Regions from separate parts of the Pseudomonas sp. LBUM1679 genome, predicted to be linked through region 2. Evidence: riboswitches for the same ligand, from Rfam matches in the RefSeq annotation. Region 2 holds a riboswitch; each other region holds the start of a gene.
The links. A riboswitch is a leader RNA that binds a small molecule or an ion and turns the genes downstream of it on or off. The one in region 2 is predicted to bind cobalamin.

Region 1 (6,027 bases), 1.3 Mb from region 2:
ATGTGTTCTGTGACAGCGCCACATGGTGCAATTCCGGATAACCACCCGGCAGGTACAGACTGTCCGCCTCCGGCAATCCGGCATCCCGGATCGGCGAGAAAAACAGCAACTCGGCGCCCATGGCTCGCAGCAGGTCCAGGCTCGCGCCATAGGTGAAGGCAAAGGCTTCGTCACGGGCCACTGCGATCCGCACGCCAGCCAACAATGGCTTGGCGGCGATCACTTCAGGAGCGGCGAATTCCACGGGCGGCGGCAGCGCAACATCGCAACTGTTGGCCAGTGATTCGGCCGCCGCATCAAGGCGCAGATCGAGATCATTGAGCTCGCTGGCCTGAACCAGCCCCAGGTGTCGGCTCGGCAATTCGATCCCGGTTTCCCGGGACAAGGCGCCGTACCAGCGCAAGCCTTCAGTCAGGCTGCCCTCGAGCAATTGCGCATGCCGCACCGTGCCCACGCGGTTGGCCAATACACCGGCAAACGGCAAGTCCGGCTGATAGCGCGCCAGTCCCAGGGCCAGTGCGCCAAAGGTCTGCGCCATGGCAGTGCCATCGATCACGCCCAGCACCGGCACCCCGAAGTGCCGCGCCAGGTCGGCGCTGGACGGCGTACCGTCGAACAGCCCCATGACCCCTTCGATCAGGATCAGGTCGGCAACAGCTGCGGCTTCCCACAGCAGTCGACGACTTTCCTGCTCGCCGACCATCCACATGTCCAGTTGATACACCGGCGCACCGCTGGCGCGCTCGAGAATCATCGGGTCGAGGAAGTCCGGGCCGCACTTGAAGACCCGGACCTTGCGCCCCTGATTGCGGTGCAACCGGGCCAGTGCGGCAGTGACGGTGGTCTTGCCCTGACCGGAGGCCGGCGCGGCAATCAAGACCGCCGGGCAATGACGTGGTTGGCTCACAATTCGACGCCTTTTTGCGCTTTGATACCGGCCTGGAACGCGTGCTTGATCACCCCCATTTCCGTGACGGTGTCGGCCAGCTCGATCATTTCCGGTTTGGCGCCGCGACCGGTGACCACCACATGCTGCATCGGCGGACGCGCCTGCAAGTCGCTGAGCACCTGATCGAGGTCGAGATAACCGTGCTTGAGCGCGATGTTCAACTCATCCAGCACCACCAGGCCGATGGACGGATCGCTCAACAGTTCCCGGGACACTGCCCAGGCGGCTTCGGCGGCCGCGATATCACGCTGACGATCCTGGGTTTCCCAGGTGAAGCCTTCGCCCATCACATGAAACCGCACCTGCTCTGGAAAACGGCGGAAGAACAGTTCTTCGCCGGTGCTGTTGCGGCCCTTGATGAACTGCACCACGCCACACTGCATGCCATGGCCCAGGGACCGGGCGAGCATGCCAAAGGCCGAGCTGCTCTTGCCTTTGCCGTTGCCGGTCAGCACCAGCAGCAGGCCGCATTCGTTCGGGGAATTGGCGATGCGTTCATCGATCACGGCTTTTTTGCGCAGCATGCGCGCCAGGTGACGTTCATCACGATCGGGGGTATCAGTCATGGGGGAGCTCTCCGTTGAGGCTGGATAACGGCGGGCAGGCACAAGAATAGACGGCAAAAAGCCTGGCATCGCCCACCGTGATGCCGCTGGATGAATCAGGCCGGTCTCCGGGCTCATGAGCGGCGCTGGCCTGACTGCGCGCCTTCCCATGTCGGCTTTCGACACAGTGGCTCAAGGCGCAGTCTTCACTCATTTACCGTTGCGGGGGCAGCGTCGGGATCATGACGCTTCATCGTTCGAAGACCATCACTCACCGACTTCCCTGTTTCACTCTGTCGGCCATGGCCACAGAGCACCTGAAACAAGCCGCGAAGGTTAGAGGGTTGGGGGTGGAGCGTCAATTGAGAAAGCGCCCCGCGGCTGACCGGTTGAACCATCGCGCCTCCCGGCTCCTCTATGATTGTATCAACGCGTCCATAGGGAAGATCAGCATGCGCAAGCCCCAGCTCGTTCTCGTCATCGCGCTCGCCGGAGGGCTCGCCGCCTGTGGTGAAACCTCCAGCCTGCAAGTCATGGACGGCACCGGACCGTCGCCCAAGCTGCCAGAACCGAACAAGACTCTGATCCCGACGGTGAACATCGCCCCGGCGATCGGCTGGCCGGACGGTGCAAAACCCGTCGCGGCGACGGGAACCCAGGTCGCCGCCTTTGCCGAAGGTCTCGATCACCCGCGCTGGCTCTACGTGTTGCCCAACGGCGACGTGCTGGTTGCCGAAACCAATGCGCCACCGAAGCCCGATGATGGCAAAGGCGTCAAAGGCTGGGTCATGAAAAAAGTCATGGGCCGTGCCGGTGCAGCCGTACCGAGCCCGAACCGCATCACGCTGCTGCGGGACAAGGACCACGACGGCATCGCCGAAACCCGTACGGTGTTCCTGGAAAACCTCAATTCGCCGTTCGGCATGACCCTGGTCGGCACTGACCTGTACGTTGCCGATACGGACCGCTTGCTGCGTTTCCACTATGAAAATGGTGAAACGGCGATCAAGTCGCCACCGATCAAAGTGGTCGATCTGCCGGGCGGCACACTCAATCATCACTGGACCAAAAACGTCATCGCCAGCAAGGACGGGAGCAAGCTGTACGTGACGGTGGGTTCCAACAGCAATGTCGCCGAAAACGGCATGGACCAGGAAGAAGGTCGCGCGGCGATCTGGGAAGTGGATCGCGCCACCGGCAACCATCGGATCTTCGCTTCGGGGATCCGCAATCCCAACGGCCTCGCCTGGGAGCCCCAGAGCGGCGCGCTGTGGACCGCCGTCAATGAGCGCGACGAAATCGGCAGCGACCTGGTACCGGACTACATCACTTCGGTGAAGGACGGCGGGTTCTACGGCTGGCCGTACAGCTATTACGGACAACATGTCGATGCACGCGTGACCCCGCAGAATCCTGACCTGGTGGCCAAGGCCATTGCGCCGGACTACGCAGTGGGCCCGCATACGGCATCGCTGGGCCTGACCTTTGCTGAAGGCAACACCCTGCCGTCGCAGTTCAAGGAGGGCGCATTCATCGGCCAGCACGGCTCGTGGAACCGCGACCCGCACAGTGGCTACAAAGTGATTTTCGTGCCATTCAACGCGGGCAAACCGGTGGGGCAACCGGTCGATGTGCTCACCGGGTTCCTCACCGACGACGAAAAAGCCATGGGCCGTCCGGTGGGGGTGGTGATCGATCAGCAGGGCGATTTGCTGGTGGCGGATGATGTGGGGAACAAGGTGTGGCGGGTGTCGGCAGTTAAATGACGTCATTGCTGTAAACGCATAACCCTGTGGGAGCGGGCTTGCCCCGGGCGGCGTTCCGACGATGAGGTCGGCACATTCAACATTGATGCTGCCTGACCCACCGCAATCGCGGGCAAGCCCGCTCCCACAGGGATCTCGGGCGCTCACAATTTCTGTGGTCAACAGAGATCCCTGTGGGAGCGAGACCGGCTTGCCGGCGAAGAGGCCATCAATGCCACCCAAAAATCGCCTGCCTAGCGCTTGCGGCACAAGGTCAATCCATCCCCCAGCGGCAACAACGACAGATCCACCCGCACGTCATCCTTCAAGGCCAGATTGAGTGCCTGGATGGCCCGGGTGTCTGCGCTGTCGGGATTGTCCTCAAGCACCCGCCCGCTCCACAGGGTGTTATCAAACACCGCCAGACCACCGACCCGCAGCAAACGCAACGCATGCTCCAGATAGCTCGGGTAATTGGCCTTGTCGGCATCGATGAAGACCAGGTCGAACTGCCCTGGTTGATCCAGCCGGGCCAGAGTTTCCAGCGCCGGCGCCAACCGTAGGTCAATCCGCCCCGCCAGACCCGCTTCCTGCCAGTAACGGCGCGCAGTAGCGTTGTAATCGCCAGGAATATCACAGCAGATCAGCGAACCGTCATCCGGCAACGCCGCCGCCATGCACAAGGCGCTGTAACCGGTGAAGGTGCCCACTTCCAGCACACGCCTGGCGCCGGTGAGCTTCACCAGCAACGCGAGAAACTGCCCCTGCTCCGGTGCCACCTGCCAGCGCGCCATGGGCAGCGCCTGGGTTTCATCGCGCAAACGCTTGAGCAGCGGCGTCTCCCTGAGGGAGACGTCGAGCAGGTATTGATACAGGGAATCATCGAGATTGAGCGTGCGAGCCGTCATGACCAGAGCCTGCAATCTATGGATTACGTGCCAGATGCTCTGGTTGTAGCACACGCTTGGCGCTCAGGTAGGCTTTCTGCCAATAAGCCTTGGACAAGCTGTCGAGCTTCACCGTACCGCCAGTGGCCGGTGCATGGACGAAGCGACCTTCGCCGACATAGATCCCGGCGTGGCTGACCTGGGAGCCGCCATTGGTGGCGAAGAACAGCAGGTCGCCGGTTTGCAGGCCTTCCTTGCCGACACTGGCCGCCTGCATGCCGATCATCTCGCGGGTGGTGCGCGGCAAGGAAATACCGGCAACATCACGGTAGACGTAACCGATCAGCCCGCTGCAATCAAACCCCGAATCCGGCGTGTTGCCGCCCCATCGATAGGGCGTGCCGACGAGGCCGAGCGCACGAAACAGTACGTCTTCAGCGGCGGGAGAAAAGGCTTGGGAGGGACCGAAAACCAGCGGCGCGCGAATCACCGGTGCCGGTGGCGGCGGTGTGCGGCTGGCGCAGGCGCTGAGCAGCGCGGCGAAGCACATGATTGCGAGGCGGGCCGACATCGTCATAGGCACAACATCCTGATCTGGCTGCGGCTATTTCCACCGACAGGGCAGAAAAGAAAACCGCCTGCGCAGGACGCAGGCGGTTTGCCATCAATATTAGATCAGGATTTTAGCTGCTGCGTGGCAAACTTCAAGTAAGACTTTAAGTTCACCCTACAAAATGTCTGCTTATTTGCGTGCCGTGACGATCGCCGGACCTGTCGCTGGCGCCATCGCGAGTGCGCGCTTGGCTTCGATGAAGGTCTTGCTCCAGTAGCTGTCGCCCAGACTGTCGATCCGGACACCGCCGCTGCGGCGGCTGCTGGAATGGATGAACTGGTTGTCGCCCAGGTAGATCCCGGCGTGACTGACGCGCCCACGACGACCGTTGGTGGCGAAGAACAACAAGTCACCCGGCTTCAGATCGCTGCGAGTCACCAGCGGGGCGTCCACGTTGATCATTTCGCGGGTGGAGCGCGGCAGGTTCATACCGGCCTCTTCCCGAAACAGATAACCGATAAAACCGCTGCAATCGAACCCGGCCTCGGAGGTGCCACCGAAACGGTAACGGGTGCCGATCAGGGACATGCCACGTTCGAGGATGCTGTCGGCCAGAACCGGAAGCTGGTACGACTTGCCATTGGCGAAGCTGGCCAGTTCTTTATCGGTGGCCGCCTCTTGCTCGATAGCTTCCTGGAGAAGAACGGAAGTCGATTGGGCGGTAACTGAGTTGATAACCTGCTGGTTTTGCTCTTGCTGGGACACTGGAGAATGAGCAGCGCAACCGAACAACAGGGTGACGAGTGCGAGAGGCACGAGGGGTGCGAAGCGCTTTAGCATGGGCACGACCGTGGCTGATAGTTATAAGAGAAGCCGCGACTATGCCCGCAATCATGCTCATTTGCAAATTCAATCGACCTTTGTGTGACTTCCCGGCTTCTCGATTACATCTAAGCGCTTAAGCCCCATTTAGTCGTCGCACAGCCTGCAGACCTGTAGGCATGCAGGTTTTTTGGCGTCTGAAAACTGCCGAAACCCGGTTCAGGCACGGGCTTCACCAGCCCAATGTTTCTTTGAGGAACGGAATCGTCAACTTGCGCTGGGCTTGAAGCGACGCCTGGTCGAGGCGCTCAAGCAACTCGAAAAGCGCACTCATGCTGCGCGTACCCCGCGTCAGGATGAAATGCCCGACTTCGTCGGTCAGGTGCAAGCCGCGACGAGACGCGCGCAGTTGCAAGGCACGCAATTTGTCTTCGTCGGAGAGCGGACGCATCTGGAAGATCAGGGCCAGGGTCAGGCGGGACTTGAGATCCGCCAGTTTGACCGGCAGCTCACGCGGCGACGTCGA
Region 2 (6,027 bases):
CCACGGCCTTGGCAATGGCCTTGATATGGCCCGGGGTGGTGCCGCAGCAACCGCCGACAATGTTGAGGAAGCCGCTTTGGGCGAATTCTTCGATGACCTTGGCGGTTTCCGACGGCAGTTCGTCGTACTCGCCGAATTCGTTTGGCAGGCCGGCGTTCGGGTGCGCGGAGACGTAGGTGCCGGCCTTGTTCGACAGCTCTTCCAGGTACGGGCGCAATTCGCTGGCACCAAGGGCGCAGTTCAGACCGACCGAGATCGGCTTGGCGTGGGCTACGGAGTTCCAGAAAGCCTCGGTGGTCTGACCCGACAAGGTGCGGCCCGAAGCATCGGTGATGGTGCCGGAAATCATGATCGGCAACTCGACGCCCAGCTCTTCGTAAACCCCTTGCACGGCAAAGATCGCGGCCTTGGCGTTCAGGGTATCGAAGATGGTTTCGATCAGGATCAGGTCGGCGCCGCCTTCGATCAGGCCCTTGGTGGCCTCGGTGTAGTTTTCCACCAATTCATCGAAGGTCACGTTGCGATAGCCGGGGTTGTTCACGTCCGGCGACAGCGAGCAGGTACGGCTGGTCGGGCCGAGCACGCCGGCGACAAAGCGCGGCTTGTCCGGCGTTTCCAGGGTCTTGGCGTCTGCCACCTTGCGTGCCAGGCGGGCGCCTTCTACGTTTAACTCGTACGCCAGGTCCTGCATGCCGTAGTCGGCCTGGGACACCTGGGTGGCGTTGAAGGTGTTGGTTTCCAGAATGTCGGCGCCGGCATCCAGGTAGGCTTTTTCGATCGAGCCGATCACGTCCGGGCGGGTCAGTATCAACAGGTCGTTGTTGCCCTTGACGTCGCTCGGCCAGTCGGCGAAGCGTTTGCCGCGGTAATCCTGCTCCTCGAGCTTGTAGCTCTGGATCATCGTGCCCATACCGCCATCGAGTATCAGGATGCGCTCTTTGAGGGCGTGCTTGAGAGCTTGAAGGCGAACACTGCGATCGGACATTGGGACTACTCGGAAAGACCATGACGAAGGGGCGGGATGATAGCAAACCTGTGCGGATTTAGAGCATGTCGCGGTTTTGCATGAATCTCGCTCATGTTTGAGCGCTGCCACGCCCACACTTTCCCGACAAAAATACTAGGACTTTGTCCGGCGCGTTGATTGGCGTAAACTGCGCCCAAGCCTGCGAGGAGTTTCCATGACCGCTATTACCATTACCGACGCCGCCCACGACTATCTGGCCGATCTGCTCTCCAAGCAGAACACGCCGGGTATCGGCATCCGCGTCTTTATCACCCAGCCTGGCACCCAGTACGCCGAAACCTGCATTGCCTACTGCAAGCCGGGCGAAGAAAAACCTGAAGACACGGCGCTGGGGCTGAAAAGCTTCACCGCCTACATCGATTCGTTCAGCGAAGCGTTCCTGGACGACGCGGTAGTCGACTACGCCACCGACCGCATGGGCGGCCAGCTGACCATCAAGGCGCCAAACGCCAAAGTACCGATGGTCAACGCCGACAGCCCGATCAACGAGCGTATCAACTATTACCTGCAGACCGAGATCAACCCGGGGCTCGCGAGCCACGGCGGTCAGGTCAGCCTGATCGATGTGGTCGAGGACGGCATCGCCGTGCTCAAGTTCGGCGGTGGCTGCCAGGGCTGCGGCCAGGCGGACGTCACCCTGCGCGAAGGCATTGAGCGCACCTTGCTTGAGCGTGTTCCCGAGTTGAAGGGTGTTCGGGACGTGACCGACCATACGCAGAAAGAAAACGCCTACTACTAAGTAAGGTGTTCGCTGCAAAAAATAAAAAAACGGCGCCCCGTGAGCGCCGTTTTTTTATGGGAAATCACCTGAGCCCCAAAACATCGCAGCCTTCGGCAGCTCCTACAGGGAGTACGCATTCCAATGTAGGAGCTGCCGGAGGCTGCGATCTTTTGATCTTAGGGTCTGTAGAGATGCGCATGCCCTGCGCGATACAGCGACGACTCACTGAATTGATCACTCCCCAGCACCCGACCCACCAGAATCAACGCCGTGCGCCGAAACCCCTTCGCCTCGACCTTCCCGGCAATATCCTCAAGCGTCCCCACCACCCAATCCTGATCCGGCCAGGTCGCCCGGTGAATCACCGCGATCGGACAGTCCGCACCGTAATGCGGCAGCAATTCGACCAGGATCTTCTGCAGATGATTGACCCCCAGATGGATCGCCATGGTTGCCCCATGCTGCGCCAGGCTGCCCAACTCTTCGCCGGCCGGCATCGTCGTCTTGTCGGCGTAGCGGGTCAGAATCACGCTCTGTGACACGTCCGGCAAGGTCAACTCCGCACCCAGCAGGGCCGCACAGGCCGCTGTCGCGGTCACACCGGGAATGATTTCAAAGGCAATATCGAGTTCACGCAGGTAGCGGATCTGCTCGCCGATGGCGCCATACAGGCTCGGATCGCCGGAATGCACCCGCGCCACATCCTGGCCCTTGGCATGGGCGCACTTGATCAGTTCGATGATCTGTTCCAGGTGCAGTTCGGCGCTGTTCACCAGTTGTTCGGCCTGATGACCTTCGAGTACGGCGGCGGGCACCAGGGAGCCGGCATAGATGATCACCGGGCAGCTGCGGATCAGCCGTTGGCCTTTGATGGTGATCAGTTCCGGGTCGCCGGGGCCTGCGCCAATGAAATAGACAGTCATCGTCGGTTCCTGTGAAAAAGGGCCTGGGCAAGGCTTCAGATGAAGATTGCTCATGATCGAAGGCGGGGATTGTCGGGGGTTTTATGCAGCGCCAGCCAACGCGAGGGTGGCCTGGGCATATTTCTGTCGTGAAATCAGCAGCTTCGCCGGCGCCTGGGCCAGTTGTTCGGCCAGGGCCAGGGCGGCACTTTCCGCGACGCCGTAACAGCCGGTGCGTTCGAACGCGATGTCCGAGCGGTGGCTGAGTTGCGGCTGGTAACCGGCCAATTGTTCGCTGCTGAAATACATCAGCGGCAGCGCGAGCTGTGCGGCCAGTTCGATGAGGCCCGGTTCTTCGCGCTTCAGGTCGATGCTGGCCAGTGCCTTGACCTGGTGTAGCTCGATGCGATGAGCCTGCAGCGCCTGGTCGAGCAATGCCCGCAACGTACTCACGGGGCAGCCGCGCTGGCAGCCCAGGCCGACCACCAGGGTCGGCACGGTGCTGTTATCCGTCATGCGTGGTATTGGCCATCGCTTTTGCGGCGGAACAACCAGGCGCTGATCAGGCCCAGGGCCAGCCAGAACGCGACGTTGGTCAGCTGCGAAGCGATTTTGAACTGCGACTCGAGCGCTTGCGGCGCGAGCATCGAATGAACTTCCGGTTGTGGCGCGCCAATCACGTGTGGCACGGCAAGGATGGCGACACCGAGGATCTTCATCAGCCAATGACGACTGAACACGATCAGGGCGATGCCGGCCGCGGTGGAGGCGGCAGTGCCGATCCACCAGGTCTGCCGTTGCGCCAGATCGGCCGCGGCAGTCCCCGGCAATTCAGGCGGCAGGCCGAGGGTCGGCGCCAGCACGAAGGTCGCATAGCCGGCCAGGCCCCAGAGCAGGCCTTGAGAGGTTCTGGTCGGGGCGCGCAAAGTGTAGAGACCGGCGAGCATCAACGCGAAACCGACCGCTACCACCAGGTTGCCACCGGTGGTCGACAGCACGCGCTGCCAGCCGTCTTCCGGTTCCCAGGCCTCGGCATCATGGGTGTGAGCGGCGACGGCACCTGCGGTGTGCTCATGGACTTCAACAGCCGCCGGCTCGGATTTTTCGTAGGTCTCGGCCTGCAGAATCAGCGGCGAAACCCAGAAACTTTGCAGCAGGGTCAGCAGCAGGGCGGCCAGCAGCCCAGTGAAACCTGCGGTTTGCGCGATACGCTTGATCATGTCGACAGGTCTCAATGGCACGGGAAGGCGGAGCTGTGACGGGTGTCGTGCGCAGCATTGTGCACCGCCTCGATGTGCGAGAAACCGGCGAAATACACAAGGCAGGCGCCAAGGATCGACGCACAGGCGGCGGCGGTCAGGCGTTGAGTCAGGGTCGTGGTGCTGCTGGCGGTGCTCTTGTCCGTGTTGCTGCCGGTGCTGCTGATGATCGACATGGCGCTTCCCTCTGGTCTGTCAGTGGGTGAATAGAGCGCATGGAAGACCCCTGCGAGCCGGGCACGCAGAGGTTCAAACAGCGCCCGCCCACCGCGGGTTTGTTATTCAGTGATCGTAATGGTCACTTTGTGTTGCGGGCCGGTCTCCGGGCTCGCGAGGGGCCAAGGCTTGCGCCTGTACCTGCAAGCGTCACCTTCCCATGCCGAACTGCTGGCACAGTGGATCTGACGCTTCGCTCGCTTACCGTTGCGGGGGCAGCACCGGACTGACATGGCCTTGAGTAAAGCACATGATTCACCGGTTTCCCGTTTCACCCTGTGAAGGGCACCCGTAACAAGGCGTGTAGGAGAGCATGGGCGGGGGTTGGGCGTCAATTGGCAAGGGTTCTCACCTGGAGCCGAATGATGATTGGCTCTTTGTAGGAGCTGCCGAAGGCTGCGATCTTTTGATCTTGATTTTAATAAGCAAAATCAAAAGATCGCAGCCTTCGGCAGCTCCTACAGGGGAACGCGTACCGCTCAACGATTGACCCGCCTCCACACGATGCGTAGCCTTGCGCATTCGAGGTTCTTCGGCGTCTGCCGAAGCTAAGAAGGGAACGCGGTCGATGCCGCGGCTGCCCCCGCAACTGTGAACGGTGATGTTCGCTGCCACGCCACTGCAAACCCTGTGCAACGGGTTCGCGGGAAGGCGCAGCGAATGCCAGGCCCACAAGCCCGGCACACCGTCAGCCAGGAGACCTGCCTCGACACAGATTCTCACTACAACCGGGCGGGGTGATCCGGTGGCGGAACTCTTGCGCGCGCACATCCGTCGCAGCGATTGTCGTCCCGTATGCCCGCCACCTTGCCAAAGGGCATCCGATGAAAACACTGGCCAAACTTCCCGTCACCATCGTTACCGGCTTCCTCGGCTCGGGCAAGACCACCTTGCTGCGGCACATGCTCGACAACGCCCAGGGTCGTCGCATCGCGGTGATCGTCAACGAGTTCGGCGAGCTGGGCATCGATGGCGAAATCCTCAAGCAGTGCTCCATCGGCTGCACTGAAGAAGAAGCCAGCGGCCGCGTCTACGAACTGGCCAACGGCTGCCTGTGCTGCACCGTCCAGGAAGAATTCTTCCCGGTGATGCGCGAATTGGTGGCCCGTCGCGGCGACCTCGATCACATTCTCATCGAAACCTCGGGCCTGGCCCTGCCAAAACCACTGGTGCAAGCCTTCCAGTGGCCGGAAATCCGCAGCGCCTGCACGGTCGACGCGGTCATTACCGTGGTCGACAGCCCGGCTGTCGCCGCCGGCACCTTCGCCGCCTTCCCGGACCAGGTCGACGCCCAGCGCAAACTCGACCCGAACCTGGACCACGAATCGCCGCTGCACGAACTGTTCGCCGACCAACTGGCCAGCGCCGACCTGGTGATCCTCAACAAGGCCGACCTGATCAGCCCTGAAGACCTGGCCCGTGTGCGCCTGGAAGTCGCCGAAGAACTGCCGCCAGCGGTGAAAGTCATCGAAGCCAGCAGCGGCCGCCTGCCGCTGGACGTACTGATCGGCCTCGGTGTCGGTTCCGAAGCGCACATCGACAGTCGTCACAGCCATCATGATCATCACCATGAAGGCGAGGACGATCACGACCACGACGCCTTCGATTCGATCTCCATCGAACTGCCGCAAGCTGACGAAAGCCTGCTGCTGGATGCCTTGACCCAACTGGTGGTCCAGCACGGCATCCTGCGCGTCAAAGGGTTCGCCGCGATCCCGGGCAAGCCGATGCGCCTGTTGATCCAGGGCGTGGGCACGCGCTTTGACAAGCATTTCGACCGTCAGTGGGGCGCCGAAGAAGCGCGCACCACGCGCTTGGTGTTGATCGGCCAGGCGCTGGACGCGGCGCTGCTCGAAGCGCAATTGCGCGCCGCACTCAGCGTCTAAGCCATGCACCTGCTCA
Region 3 (6,027 bases), 1.4 Mb from region 2:
CGCCGGCCAGCAGTTTGAGCAGCGTGGATTTTCCCGAACCGTTGGGCCCGACGATGCCCAAGGTCTCGCCACGACGGATGTCCAGGTGGATATCGTGCAGCAACTCAGCGTCGCGGACGTGGAAACCGAGGCCGGAACAACTCAGCACGGATTCGCCGATAACAGGTGTGACGGCATTCATCGGGCATTCCTCCGGCCGATCAGGATCAATGCGAACACCGGAGCGCCGACCAATGCCGTGATGACCCCGACCGGGATCACCTGGCCTTTGATCAATGTCCGGGACAGGACATCGGCGGCGATCAGAAACAGGGCACCACCCAGCGCACTAGCCGGCAGCAGGCGCGCATGCCGGGTGCCCAGCAGCAGTCGCACGGCATGGGGAATCACCAGCCCGACGAACCCGATGGAGCCGACAATCGAGACCATCACTGCCGTCACCAGTGCGGCGCAGCTGATCAGCAGCAATTGCACGCGGCGTACCGGGATGCCGAGCGAGGCGGCCGAGTCGGCGCCAAAGGTGAAGGCGTCCAGCGCCCGCCGATGCCACAGGCAAACCACAAGACCGGCCACTGCCACCGGGACGGCCAGCCACACCGACGGCCAGCGCACCCCGCTGAGGTTGCCGAGCAACCAGAACATGATGCCCCGGGCCTGTTCGGAACTGGCCGATTGGGTGATCAGAAACGCCGTGAGCGCATTGAATAGCTGCGAACCGGCAATCCCCGCGAGGATGATCTGCGAGGTGCCGCCGGGCGAACCGCTGGCACGGGCCAGCAACACCACCACGGCGAAGGCGGCAACGGCCCCGGCAAACGCGCCGACCGACAGCGAAATCAGCCCGGCCCCCAGGCCCAGCAACGCCACCAATACCGCACCCGTCGAGGCGCCGGCGGAGATGCCGAGCAGGTAGGGATCGGCCAGCGGGTTGCGCAACAGCGATTGCAGGATCACCCCGCAAGTGGCCAGACCCGCACCGCAGGCCGCCGCCACCAGCGCGCGGGTCAGGCGGTAATTCCAGACGATGCCTTCGTCGATCGGGTCGAGGACATGACCGGCAGCCCACAGTTTATTGGCCAGCACCTGGAACACCACACCCGGAGCGATGGGCGTTTCACCGATGGCCACACCGGCAATGACGGCCAGCAGCAGGGTCACAACGGCCAGCACTGTGCGAATCAGCGTCCTGGTCATTTTGGCAGGTCATAGCCGTCGATGGCTGATGCCAGGGTGGCCAGACCGTCGAACATTCTGACGCTGGCCTGCATGGCCATGGCGTCGAGGATGATGATGCGGTTGTTTTTCACCGCGTCCATGTTGCGGGTCACCGGGTCGCTGCGCAGGAATGCCAGTTTCTTGAGGTGGTCGTCAGCGGGGAAGCGCCGGCGATCCATTCGTGCGATGACCAGGAAAGTCGGGTTGGCCTTGGCGATGGTTTCCCAGCCAACGGTCGGCCATTCTTCGTCGGATTGCACCACGTTACGCACGCCCAGGGTGTTGAGCATGAAGTCGGGAATGCCCTTGTGTCCGGCGACATAAGGGTCGATATCCAGACTGGCACTGGAGAACCAGAACAGCGCACTGGTGTGCTCCAGGTCCTTGTCCTGCACCGTGGCGACCGACTTCGCCAGACTGGCCTTGAGTTCGTCGTTCAACTGCCGGCCACGTTCCTGCACATCGAAGATCTCGGCCAATTGGCTGATGCTCTTGTAAATGCTGTCGATGCGAAACGCCTCCAGCCGTGTGCCGTCGGCGCCGACCAGATTGTCCTTGGCTTCGCAGTCGGAGGGCATCAGGTAGGTCGGGATCTGCAGTTCGTGAAACTGCTCGCGGGTACCGACCACGCCTTGCGGGCCGACCATCCACTCCAGTTCCACGGCCACCAGTTGCGGGCGTTGGCCGATCACCGCCTCGAAACTCGGCTCGTTATCGGCCAGGCGTTGGATTCGGTCGTTCTCTGTCTTGTACTTGGCCAGCACATCGTTGAACCACAGCGAGGTGCCGACCAGCGTGGGGGCAAGCCCCATGGCGTAGAGCATTTCGGTGCCGGCCTGGCCGATGGTCACGGCGCGGCTCGGTGCCTGCGCGAAAGTCAGGGTGCTGCCGCAGTTCTCGACCGTCAGGGGATAGTGGGTCGGGGCCGCATGGGCGAGGGTGGACAGACCCAGGGCGGTGACGAGGGTGGCAAGGCGTGACAGCAGCATGACGCAATCTCCAGTTGACCGTACTCGGAGCAGGGGTACGGACTGGAAACACATCATCGAACGCTGGCGTTAAAGCTCTGACGTAGCGCTCACCACAGGTGACGCACGGCGCAAGGATGTCCTTCCCGGACACCCCGCCGGTTAGTGATTTGCTTGGCCGGCAGGTCTCCTGACTGATGCGTCGGCGCCTGGCTCCAGCCTTCCCGGAAGCGATCCCAGTGGCAGTTCAGGAGCAGGCTCAGCACCTACAGTTGCGGGGGCAGTTCCGATTGATGCCGTGTCGGGCATCTCGGATTCCCTATTAATCCCATGTGGAAACCGGCGGCCGGCATGGTAGTCGATCATGCCGGCCAACGGTCCAGTATTTTTTTCTGGTGTGCCGATTCCAGGGTGCAAGTGCGCGTTGAAGGTAAATCAGCACCAAAGCGCTGCACATGCTTGCAGACCGGGAAATCCCTGCTTAACTCTGAAGCTCTGGTCAGTCAGTGACTCATCGGTCACAGGGCGCTGCGTGACACGCTCGCGCTGTCGCCGCTGTCGCCGCTGGCCCGTGATGCCAGGTTAAACCCCAGGAGGTCTATGCGTTGACGTTTGAACACCACCTTGAGCTTTTAATGTATTTACCTGGCACTTCGCTGTCGGTTCCACCACTACTGCTTTCTGCGATATGGCCCTGTGGGCATTCCTCACGCTGTGCGCTCAGTCCAACGGGTTCAAGGAAGAAAATGACATGATGCCGAACACCGCCATCGTCGAGATTTGCGATAAGTACAAGATTTATACCGAACACTATCTCAACGCCGCCGCTGACAAGACCATCATTCTGGTCAACGGCTCGCTGGCGACAACCGCGTCCTTTGCGCAGACGGTGCGTTACCTGCAGCCGCACTTCAATGTGGTCCTCTACGACCAGCCCTATGCCGGTCAGTCGAAACGACACAACCTCCACGGCGATCCGATCCGCAAGGAAGACGAGGCAGCGATACTGCTGGAATTGATCGAACACTTCGGTGCGCAGCATGTGCTGTCATTTTCCTGGGGCGGTGCGGCGACTTTGTTGGCGCTGGCCCAGCGGCCGCGACGAATCGAGAGGGCGGTCATCAGTTCATTCGCCGCGCGGATCAATACGCCGATGCGCGATTACCTGGAGCGCGGCCTGCACTGTCTCCAGGCCTGCGATCGTCTCAATGTCGGGCGCTTGATCAACGGGACGATTGGCAAGCACCTGCCATCGCTGTTCAAACGCTTTAATCACCGCCATGTCAGCAGCCTGGCGGAGCACGAATACCGGCAGATGCACTTCCATGTGCATGAGGTGCTGACCCAGGACACCCACTGCTACGTCGCCTGTGCCGATGCGATCGAAATCCCGCTGCTGTTTGTCAACGGCGAATGGGATGAATACACCTCGGCGCAAGACGCCCGGCTGTTCGTCAAACATGCCCCTCAGTCCCGGTTCCATACCGTCGCGAACGCCGGGCACTTCCTCGATATGGAACACCCGGCAGCCTGGCAGGAAACCCGGCAGGCCTTGCTCGGTTTTTTGCAGCCAGGGTCGGCGACGCGGGGTCAGGTGATGGGCAATGGTTCATCAGCGATGCCGTACTGCATGGAGAAGGCAGCGATAGGAGCGGCAGCAGCAGTGAGAGGCTGAGGCCAATACCCGCCTGGCACACATTCCCCTGTAGGAGCTGGCTTGCCAGCGAAAGCGGTCTATCAGCCAATACATATATCGACTGACACACCGCCTTCGCTGGCAAGCCAGCTCCTACAGGGGGGAATACGCGTGCACCTGAATATCAGGCCAGTCGGTTGGCCGCCCCCGGAGTAATAAGGGCTTTCTCAGAGCACCCGACAAACCTCTTCCAGCGGACGCGGAGCCGCGCCACCCGCACCTTGCCATGGATCAGGCCGCCCTGGCTCCAGCGCCACCAACCGTGACCTTGCAGCAGGGCGAAGACGCCCTGCAACCAGATCGGGCAAGGCAGGTTCCTCGACTGAAACGATAAGTGGCGCAACCATCAGAAGTTGATCGAGGCGCTCAACCGGGCCGTCAGGGGCGCGCCCTGGAACAGGTAGCCGTCGCCCATGTATTCGCCGGCATCACGCCAGTATCGCTTGTCGAACAGGTTGTCCACGGTCAGGCGGAACACCGTGTCGTAACCGTCGATGCGGGTGCTGTAGCGGCTGCCGAGATTGAAAATGGCGTAGGCACCGGTCTCTACCCCGCCTTGGCGATTGGCATATTTGCTGGCGCTGTATTGCACCCCGCCGAGCAGGCCCAGGCCATCGAACCCGGGCAGGGCGTAGTCGCCCTGGAGGCTGGCGCGCAGCGTCGGCACATTGATTGCCTGATGACCTTCATAGGCCGGCGTGCCGCTGTCGCTGACCCGGGCGCGGATCGCCGCGACACTGGCGGCGATCTGCAGGCGCTGGCTGGCCCAGCCATTGGCCGAGAGTTCCAGGCCGGTGTTCTTCTGTTCGCCCTGCTGGGTGAAAGTGAAGGTGCCGTCGTCATTGGGCCGGGAGTACTGGTATGCCTGGCGGATCTGGAACAGCGCCGCGGCCAGGCTGATGCGCTGCCAGTCGTACTTGATACCCGCCTCGATCTGCCGGGACACGGTTGGCGCGAGGATTTCAAAGGCGTTGGTGGTGAACCACGCCGCTTCGCCACCCAGGGACAGGCCCTTGCTGTAGCGGGTGTACAGCGCCAGGTTGTGCAGCGGCTTGTAGATCAGCGCGGCCTGGGGCAGGAACACATAGCGTTGGGTGTGCCGGGTGGTCTCGCCCTGGCTGTCGAAGGTCTCTTCATCCAGGCGCACTTCGCGCCCGCCGAGCACGGTCTGCCATTGTTCGTTGAAGCTGATCCGGTCATTGAAGAACAGCCCGTACTGGCGGCTGTCCAGGCGTCGATAGGCGTCGTTGAGCGGACCGTCGTAGCGTGCGAAATCTGCGGGTTCGCTACCGATATTGGCGCTGCCGATCATCACGTTGATGATGTCGCGTTTATCCACCACGCGGCGAAACGCGCTGGTGCCTACGCTCAGTTCGTGACCGAGGCCAGCGGTGTCGAAGGCGCCAGTGAAGGCCGCCTGTACCTCGTCATTGCGGCGGGTATCGTCAGGGCTGCGGAAGTCGTAGATGTCGTAGTCGCCCTCGGGGCTGAAGTAATTGGGCACCGCGGCGCTGGCGCAACTGGCGGAACCGTAGCAACCCCAGGCGAACGAGCTGTAGTCATCGATCACCACCCGGCTGCGCGAGGCGCTGATATTGCCTTTCCAGGTGTCGCTGAAGCGATACTCGAAGTTGCCATTGAGGTTCAGCGCATCAGTGGTGACGGGTTTCGAGCCGCTCTGATGGGCCAGCAGTTTTTTCGGCGAGGCGTGGTGTGGCAGGCGGGTGCCGCCAAGCAATTGATAGCCCGGTGCCGAGCGCTGTTCCCTGGTCTGGTACTCGGCATCCAGTTGCAGCAGGGCATCGGGGCTGATGTTCCAGTCGAAGGCCAGGGAGGCGAAGTCGCGCTGGCCATCAGTGTGTTCGACATAGGAATGCAGCGCTTCATGGGCCACGTTGGCGCGTAACCCGAACTGCTGTTCATTGCCGAAGAATCCGCCCACGTCTGTGGCCAGGTAGCCGCTGCCACGGTCGTCCGTGGAGACAGTGACCGAACGCACATCGGCCGGCCGCTTGGTCACGTAGTTGACCAGCCCGCCGGGCTCGCTGACGCCGCTCTGCAAGCCGGAAAGCCCTTTGAGCAATTCCACCTGTTGTTTGTTTTCCAGGCCGACGTTCTGCTCGCCGGTGATGGTGCGGCCGTTGATCT

Region 1: linked by a shared signal. The riboswitch ahead of cobO (cob(I)yrinic acid a,c-diamide adenosyltransferase) and the one ahead of ACA062_RS18360 (CbtB domain-containing protein) in region 2 are both predicted to bind cobalamin.
Region 3: linked by a shared signal. The riboswitch ahead of ACA062_RS12260 (ABC transporter substrate-binding protein) and the one ahead of ACA062_RS18360 (CbtB domain-containing protein) in region 2 are both predicted to bind cobalamin.

What each region holds. Positions count from the first base shown of each region.
Region 1 covers NZ_CP166774.1:5,346,272-5,352,298, forward strand. The annotation lists gene ACA062_RS24195 (cobyrinic acid a,c-diamide synthase CobB) at 1-907, opposite strand, end outside; gene cobO (cob(I)yrinic acid a,c-diamide adenosyltransferase) at 904-1,515, opposite strand; cobalamin riboswitch at 1,597-1,830, opposite strand; gene ACA062_RS24205 (PQQ-dependent sugar dehydrogenase) at 1,947-3,260, shown strand; gene ACA062_RS24210 (O-methyltransferase) at 3,494-4,147, opposite strand; gene ACA062_RS24215 (C40 family peptidase) at 4,164-4,703, opposite strand; gene ACA062_RS24220 (C40 family peptidase) at 4,869-5,519, opposite strand; gene hda (DnaA regulatory inactivator Hda) at 5,734-6,027, opposite strand, start outside.
Region 2 covers NZ_CP166774.1:4,046,289-4,052,315, reverse strand. The annotation lists gene metH (methionine synthase) at 1-985, opposite strand, end outside; gene nfuA (Fe-S biogenesis protein NfuA) at 1,182-1,766, shown strand; gene cobM (precorrin-4 C(11)-methyltransferase) at 1,925-2,671, opposite strand; gene ACA062_RS18370 (cobalamin biosynthesis protein) at 2,753-3,166, opposite strand; gene ACA062_RS18365 (CbtA family protein) at 3,163-3,870, opposite strand; gene ACA062_RS18360 (CbtB domain-containing protein) at 3,882-4,085, opposite strand; cobalamin riboswitch at 4,206-4,433, opposite strand; cobalamin riboswitch at 4,634-4,848, shown strand; gene cobW (cobalamin biosynthesis protein CobW) at 4,950-6,011, shown strand; gene cobN (cobaltochelatase subunit CobN) at 6,015-6,027, shown strand, end outside.
Region 3 covers NZ_CP166774.1:2,650,647-2,656,673, forward strand. The annotation lists gene ACA062_RS12250 (ABC transporter ATP-binding protein) at 1-181, opposite strand, end outside; gene ACA062_RS12255 (FecCD family ABC transporter permease) at 178-1,194, opposite strand; gene ACA062_RS12260 (ABC transporter substrate-binding protein) at 1,191-2,204, opposite strand; cobalamin riboswitch at 2,347-2,542, opposite strand; gene ACA062_RS12265 (alpha/beta fold hydrolase) at 2,935-3,858, shown strand; gene ACA062_RS12270 (TonB-dependent siderophore receptor) at 4,226-6,027, opposite strand, start outside.